2 linked regions of the Parafrankia discariae genome follow. The protein of the gene in region 1 interacts with the protein of each later gene in a pairwise test. Links are inferred from orthologs where the notes say so. Each region holds a gene or a part of one and is shown on either strand. Other genes may lie near its edges. The genes, in order: B056_RS35620 and B056_RS0114000.

Region 1 (3,610 bases):
CGGGTCGAGGCGGACGAAGTTGCCCCGCTGGAACAGCTCCATCTCGTCGGGAAGGTCGTCTTCCGCCAGGTCCTCCCGCCGTGGCAGCAGGTCGCGCAGATCCGAGGAGAACGAGCGGTGGTCCGCGAGGACGGCGTTGGCCTCCGGATGGCCGAGGACGTGCCAGCACCGCTGCCGGTCGTCGCGGTGGACCTGGCCGCGCCGACGCAGCCCGTCCAGCCAGCACAGGAGATCGGGCAGTGAGCGGTGTACCGCGTTCGGCCACGTCGTCGACTGGGGCACGCCCCTGCGGTTCCCGCCCGGCCCGCCGCGCACACCTCGGGTGGCCGTCGAGAAAGCTTTCTCGACGGCCACTTGACATCGCCCTCGCGGTGCCGCACGCCGCGCTGCGCCCGCCGCGCCCGGTCCGGCCCAGGCTGGACGGCTCGCTGCCCGAGGAGTCGCTACAGAAGATCGCCCGGGAGACGGCCCGCCTGATCCACAGCAGATCCGGGTGAGCCGTCGGCGCGGCTGAGCGCGGCTGAGCCGGGCGGGGCTGAGCCGGGCGGGGCTGAGCCGGGCGCGGCCGGCAGCGACAGCACCATGGTCAGTCCGCCGCCGGGGGTCTCGTCGGGGGTGAGGGTACCGCCCATGGCCTCGGTCAGGCCGCGGGAGAGCGCCAGGCCGAGGCCGACCCCGGTGGTGTTGTCGCGGTCGCCGAGCCGCTGGAACGGCTGGAAGACGTAGTCGCGCTGGCGCACCGGAATGCCCGGCCCGCTGTCGACGACGCGCAGCTCGACTCGGTCCCCGAGCGTGCTCGCGGTGATCACCGGTGGGGCGTCGGCGGGGGCGTACCGCAGCGCGTTGGTGACCAGGTTGACGATCACCCGTTCGAGCAGCGCCGGGTCGGCCCGGACGTCCGGCAGGTCGTCGGGCACCCGCACGATGATGCTGTTCGCGGCCGGGCCGATCTCGTCGAGCGACGGGGGGACGATGTCGTCGAGCCCGACGGGGCGGGGGAAGACGCTCAGGGCCCCGGCCTGCAGGCGGGACAGGTCGAGCAGGTTCTCGACCAGGCGGGTCAGCTTGTCCAGGGACTCGTCGGCGGTGGCGAGGAGCTCGTCCCGCTCGTCGTCGGTGAGGGCGATGTCGACACCGCGCAGGCAGCTCACCGCGGCCTTCGCCGCCGCCAGTGGGGTCCGCAGGTCGTGGCTGACGGCGGTGAGCAGCGCGGTGCGGACCCGGTCCGCCGCCGCGATCGGCGCGGCCTCGGCCGCCGCCGCGCGCAGCCGGTGCTGGTCGAGGGCGACGGCGGCCTGGGCGGCGAAGGCGGTGAGGATCCGTCGGTCGGCGGCGGCCAGCGACCGTCCGGTCAGGACCAGACGCAGGTCGTCACGCACGGGAATGTCGACGATCTCTCTGCCGTCGTCTCTGCCGTCGTCTCCGCCGGCGTCCTGTCCGCCGGAGTCGCTCGTGCCGGTGGTGGTCGCGACCGGGTTCCATTCCGTGCCGGCCTGGTCGTCGTCGGTGCGTTCGAGCAACGTCACCGAGATCATCCCGAACGTCTCCCGGGCCCGGGCGAGGAGCGCGGGCAGCGCGTCCTCGCCGCGCAGGACGCTGCCGGCCAGCACGGAGAGGGTCGCGGCCTCGGCGGAGGCCCGCACGGCCTGCTCGTAACGCCGGGCGGAGGTGGACACGACCTGGCTGACCAGGCTGGCCACCAGCACGAACCCGAGCAGGGCCAGGGCGTTGTCGCCGTCGGCGATGGTCCATTCGGTGACCGGGGCGGTGAAGTAGTAGTTGAGCAGCAGTGAGCTCGCGACGGCGCAGAGCAGCGCGGGCCCGAACCCGCCGACCAGCGCCACCGTGACCGTGACGAGCAGGTAGGCGAGCATCTCCGTGGTCAGGTTGAACGTGCCCCGGCTCGCGGTGAGCCCGGCGGTGAGTGCCGGGACAAGCGCCAGGGTGAGCCCCGTGGCGATGATCCGCCGGCGGGGCTCCAGGGCCGTCCGGCCGCGGGGGCGCCAGCCGGGCCGATCGTGCCGGCCGGGGCGGCGTGGTGCCGCGCCCTCGCCGCCCGCCGGGGCCGGCCGGTGCCCCCACGCCTCGGGGTGGGTGACCATGTGGACGTCGATGGAGCCGGACCTGGTCGTCGTGGTCGCGCCGATCCCCGGGCTCAGGATGCGGGCCAGGCGGCCGCGGCGGCTGGCGCCGAGCACCAGCTGGGTGGCGTTCTCGGCCCGGGCGAACTCGAGCAGCGCGGTGGGGACGTCGTCGCCGATCACCTGGTGGTAGCTGCCGCCGAGGCTCTCCACCAGCGCCCGCTGCCGGGCCAGCGCGGCCGGGTCGGCGCCGGTGAGCCCGTCGGAGCGGGCGACGTGCACCGCGAGCAGGTCGGCGCCCCGGCCCCGGGCGGCGATCCGGCAGGCCCGGCGGATCAGTGTGTCGCCCTCCGGGCCACCGGTGAGCGCGACCACGACGCGCTCGCGGGTCTCCCACGTCCTGCCGATGCCGTGGTCGGCGCGGTAGCGGTCGAGCTGGTCGTCGACCTTGCCGGCCAGCCAGAGCAGGGCGAGCTCGCGCAGCGCGGTGAGGTTGCCGACCCGGAAGTAGTTGGCGAGGGCGGCGTCCACCTTCTCCGGCCCGTAGACGTTGCCGTGCGCCATCCGGCGGCGCAGTGCCTCCGGGGCCATGTCGACCAGTTCGACCTGGTCGGCGCGGCGGACGACGTCGTCGGGCACGGTCTCGCGCTGCGGGACGCCGGTGATGGTCTCCACGACGTCGTTGAGCGACTCCAGGTGCTGGACGTTGACGGTGGAGATGACGTCGATGCCGGCGGCGAGCAGCTCCTGGACGTCGTGCCACCGCTTGGGGTGCCGGCTTCCCGGGACGTTGGTGTGCGCCAGCTCGTCGACGAACGCGACCTCGGGACGTCGGGCGAGGACGGCGTCGAGGTCCATCTCGGTGAACGATCCACCCCGGTATTCCAGGATCTGCCGGGGGACGGTCTCCAGGTCGTCGAGCATCGCGGCCGTGCGCGGGCGGCCGTGCGTCTCGACGAAGCCGATGACGACGTCGGTGCCCCGGTCGGCGCGGCGGTGGGCCTCGTCGAGCGCGGCGTAGGTCTTGCCGACGCCCGGCGCGGCGCCCAGGTAGATCCGCAGGGTTCCTCGTGGCACCCGTCCATGGTGCGGCCGGCCCGCGGCCGGCGGAAGGCTCCGGCGCGGCCCCGCCCGGCCTTTCTCATGATCGCCGTTACTGTCCTGTTAGAAAGTGCCGCGTCGCTGTTAGAAACCTGTGAGAGATCGTCAATCCGGCCATTGGCCACGCTTTACTGACGTCGCTCGCCCCGCGCCACCGACTTCTGGACGTCAGTGGCAGGAGGGACGGCGGGGCCGTCGACGTTCTGAGGAGGAACCGTGCTCGACGTCGTGTACGTCGCGCTGACAGTCGCCTGTTTCGCGCTGCTGGCGCTTGTTCTGCGGGGGGTTGAGCGGCTGTGACCGCGGAGAACGTCGCCGGTCTTGTTCTGGGGATAGGTCTGGGAGTTCTCATGGTCGCGGCTCTGCTGTTCCCGGAGCGTTTCTAGTGTCCATGACGGTGGCCGGAATCCTGGTGACACTGCTGTTGG
Region 2 (3,132 bases), on another replicon or contig:
CCAGGGTGTCGACCCGTCCCCAGCGTTCGTCGACGGCGGCGAACAGCGCCGCGAGCACGTCGGGGTCGCGGGCGTCGCCGTGCTGCACGATCGCCTCGGCGCCCTGCTCATCCAGCGCGGCCTGCAGGGTCTCGATCGCGTCCTTGTCGATGTCGACCACCGCGAGGCGCACGCCATTGGCCGCCAGGTCGGTGGTCACGGCCCCGCCGATGCCCCCCGCTCCCCCGGTGACCACGGCGACGCTGCCCGCCAGCCCGCCTCTGTCCTCGAACCAACCCATGACCCGCGCCTCCACTCCACGACCGCTGTCAGCTGACTGCCACCATCACCGCCTGACCGGCCCGGCACCTGACCGGCGCCGATTCCCCGGCCGGGGTCAGGTCCGGGCGGGCGTCACGAGAGGTGGGCCGCGCCGAAGGCCTCGATGAACTCGAGGGTCTCGGCGGCGGACCGGGTGTGGGACGAGACCACCGCCCAGGTCACGCCCGCCTTCTCGATCTCGGCCAGGGCCTCGCCGTGCCGGTCCTCGCTGACGTTCTCCGCCGAGATGGCGGTCGAGTAGGAGTACATCACGTCGATCTGGTCGGTCCGGCCGTTCGCGGCGGCGGCGTTCCGCACCTCGCTGATCATGCCGGCGAGCTCGGCGAGCGAGCCGATCGAGGCCGTGCGGGCCGTGGCGACCAGCTGGGCGCCACCGGACATCGGCATCCAGCCCTGCGCGCGGGCCGCCACCCGGCGACGGCTCAGCTTCGAGTTGCCGCCGATCCAGATCGGGATCGGGTCCTGGACCGGCCGCGGGCGGGCGATCACGTTGCGGGCGTCGAAGTGCAGGCCCTTGTAGCTGAACGGCTCGCCGCTCCAGTGCAGCGGCAGCGCCTCGAGGATCTCATCGAAGAGCGTGTTGCGCTCGTCGATGTCGACGCCGAGCGCGTAGAACTCGGACTTCTGGTAGCCCGTGCCGATGCCGAGGGTGAACCGGCCACCGGAGAGCTTGTCGACGGTCGCCGCGGCCTTGGCCAGCAGGAACGGGTTGCGGTACGGCGCGACCGACAGGTAGGTGAGCAGCCGCAGCCGGGTGGTCGCCGCCGCGGCGTAGCCCAGCGCGACGAACGGGTCGAGGCTCTGGTGCCCGCCGTTCTCGAGCCAGCGGGCGCCGGGGACGGGGTGCTCGGTCAGTGAGAAGCCGTCGAAGCCGGCCCGCTCGGCGGCCGCCGCCACCTCGTGCAGCGGACCGGGATCGAGCATGTCGCCGTCAGTGCCCGAGGTCTCCGGGTAGTGGAAGATGAAGCGCATCATCGTCACCTCGTCGTGCGTCCGCCGCGGGCCGGTCCGTGGAATCTGTCTACCAGAAAATTGACATTAAAGTCAGAAATCTGGCCCGGTGCCGGACAGCCGGGGATCGGGGATCAGGGCTGGTAGCGGTAGCCCATCCCCGGTTCGGTGGTGAGGTGGCGCGGGCGGGTGGGGTCCGGCTCGAGCTTGCGGCGCAGCCGGTTGATGTAGAGGCGCAGCGACGACGTGTCGGTGGCGTAGGCCGGTCCCCAGACCTCGCTGACGAGCGCGCGGCTGCCGACGAGCTTGCCCGGGTTGCGGACGAGCGCCTCGAGCAGGCGCCACTCCGTGGGCGTCAGGTGGACGGCCGCCCCGCCCTCGGTCCGGGCGGTCACCGCCTTCGCCGCGAAGTCCACCCGGTAGTCGCCGACGTCGGCGCTCGGCCCGGTCTCGGCGGCCGGGGCCCGGCGGGCGACGGCGCGCATCCGGGCCAGCAGCTCCTCGACGGAGAACGGCTTGGTGATGTAGTCGTCGGCCCCCGCGTCCAGCGAGGCGATCTTCTCCGGCCCGGACGTCCGCCCCGACAGGACGATGATCGGGACGCCGGTCCACCCGCGCAGGCCGCGGATGACCTCGATACCGTCCATGTCCGGCAGGCCCAGGTCGAGCAGCACGATGCCGGGCGGGTGGGCGGCGGCCTCCGCCAGCGCGTGCCCGCCGTCGACCGCGGTGCGGACCTCGTAGCCGCGGGCGCGCAGGGTGATCCGCATCGCGCGCAGCAGCTGCGGCTCGTCGTCGACGAACAGCACCCGCCCCCCGGCCCGCGACGCCGACTCCTCGCCCATGCCCCCGCTCCCGTCGCGTGCCCTGCCCGTCCCAGCATGGCAGCGCGCCGCACGGCATGGGCGGCGGTCGTTCATCCGACAGCGAGCGCTGCCGGCCGCCGGCCCGGTGGCGACCTAGCATCCGAGATCGACTACGGAGAGTAATTTTTCGATCTCAGGAGGCGCCCATGACGGGCACCACGAGGGCGCGGGTGCGGGCCGAGGCGCTCGCCGCCCTCACCGCGCTCACCGCGCTCACCACCGCCGGCGCGATCGGCGCCGCGGCGGCGCTGGCTCCGCCCGCGGCCGCGGCCTCCCCCGGGGGGTTCTCCTACCACGGCGGTGAGCTGGAGCTGGTCGCGCTGGACCTGCCGACGGGCGCCGTGTCCGGGCTGGCCACCGACATGAACGACGACGGCGTGGTCATCGGGCAGGTCTGGGACGAGGCGTTCGGCGGCAGCGGGGTCGTGTGGCGCGACGGCGTCCCCACCTCGATTCCGGACACGATTCCGCTGGCGGTCAATGACAGCGGCCAGGTCGCCGGCATCCGGTTCCCGAGCACCGGGCCGAACCGGGGGTTCGTCTGGACGGACGGAACCCTGACCACCCTGGAGCCGACCGACCCCGGGCCGAACCGCTACAGCTTCGCGTCCGCGATCGGCGCCGACGGCACCGTGGTCGGGCTGAGCGGCACGGACTCCCCGATGATGACGGGCGGCGCCGGCGAGCCCGCGGCCGAGGAGCCGGAAAACGGACCGACCGAAGCGGGACAGACAACAGCGGGACAGCCCGGAACCGGGCAGACCGGAACCGGGGAGGCCGCAACGGGGAGCGCCGCGGAGAACGGCGGCACCGTCTCGGACTACCCGGGCGCGACCGACACCCGGGCGACGGTCTGGCGGGACGGGAACGCGGTCGACCTGGGCACGCTCGGCGGGTCGTGGAGCAGCGCCGAGCTGATCAACGGCCACGGGCAGGTCGCCGGGATCAGTGCGACCGCGGACGGCCAGCAGCACGCGTTCCTGTCCGGGCCGGG

What was found.
Region 2: the proteins of B056_RS35620 (region 1) and B056_RS0114000 interact in binary tests that used the Escherichia coli proteins (3 or more experiments, as listed by UniProt). The link is inferred for Parafrankia discariae from one-to-one orthologs.

What each region holds. Positions count from the first base shown.
Region 1 is NZ_KB891137.1:103,553-107,162, reverse strand. What follows is about bases 244-3,541. They hold B056_RS35620 (ATP-binding protein), read right to left. Parts: upstream 3,159-3,541; coding sequence 444-3,158; downstream 244-443. Other genes in these bases: B056_RS0107320 (cytochrome P450), read right to left, coding at 244-282. In the rest of the region: more of B056_RS0107320, read right to left, coding at 1-243; potassium-transporting ATPase subunit KdpA, read left to right, coding at 3,568-3,610. UniProt on the Escherichia coli protein: Member of the two-component regulatory system KdpD/KdpE involved in the regulation of the kdp operon. KdpD may function as a membrane-associated protein kinase that phosphorylates KdpE in response to environmental signals.
Region 2 is NZ_KB891210.1:91,905-95,036, reverse strand. The notes cover bases 263-3,082. They hold B056_RS0114000 (response regulator), read right to left. Parts: upstream 2,118-3,082; coding sequence 1,407-2,117; downstream 263-1,406. Other genes in these bases: B056_RS43605 (HAF repeat-containing protein), read left to right, coding at 2,285-3,082; B056_RS0114005 (LLM class F420-dependent oxidoreductase), read right to left, coding at 394-1,293; B056_RS0114010 (SDR family NAD(P)-dependent oxidoreductase), read right to left, coding at 263-280. In the rest of the region: more of B056_RS0114010, read right to left, coding at 1-262; more of B056_RS43605, read left to right, coding at 3,083-3,132. UniProt on the Escherichia coli protein: Member of the two-component regulatory system KdpD/KdpE involved in the regulation of the kdp operon.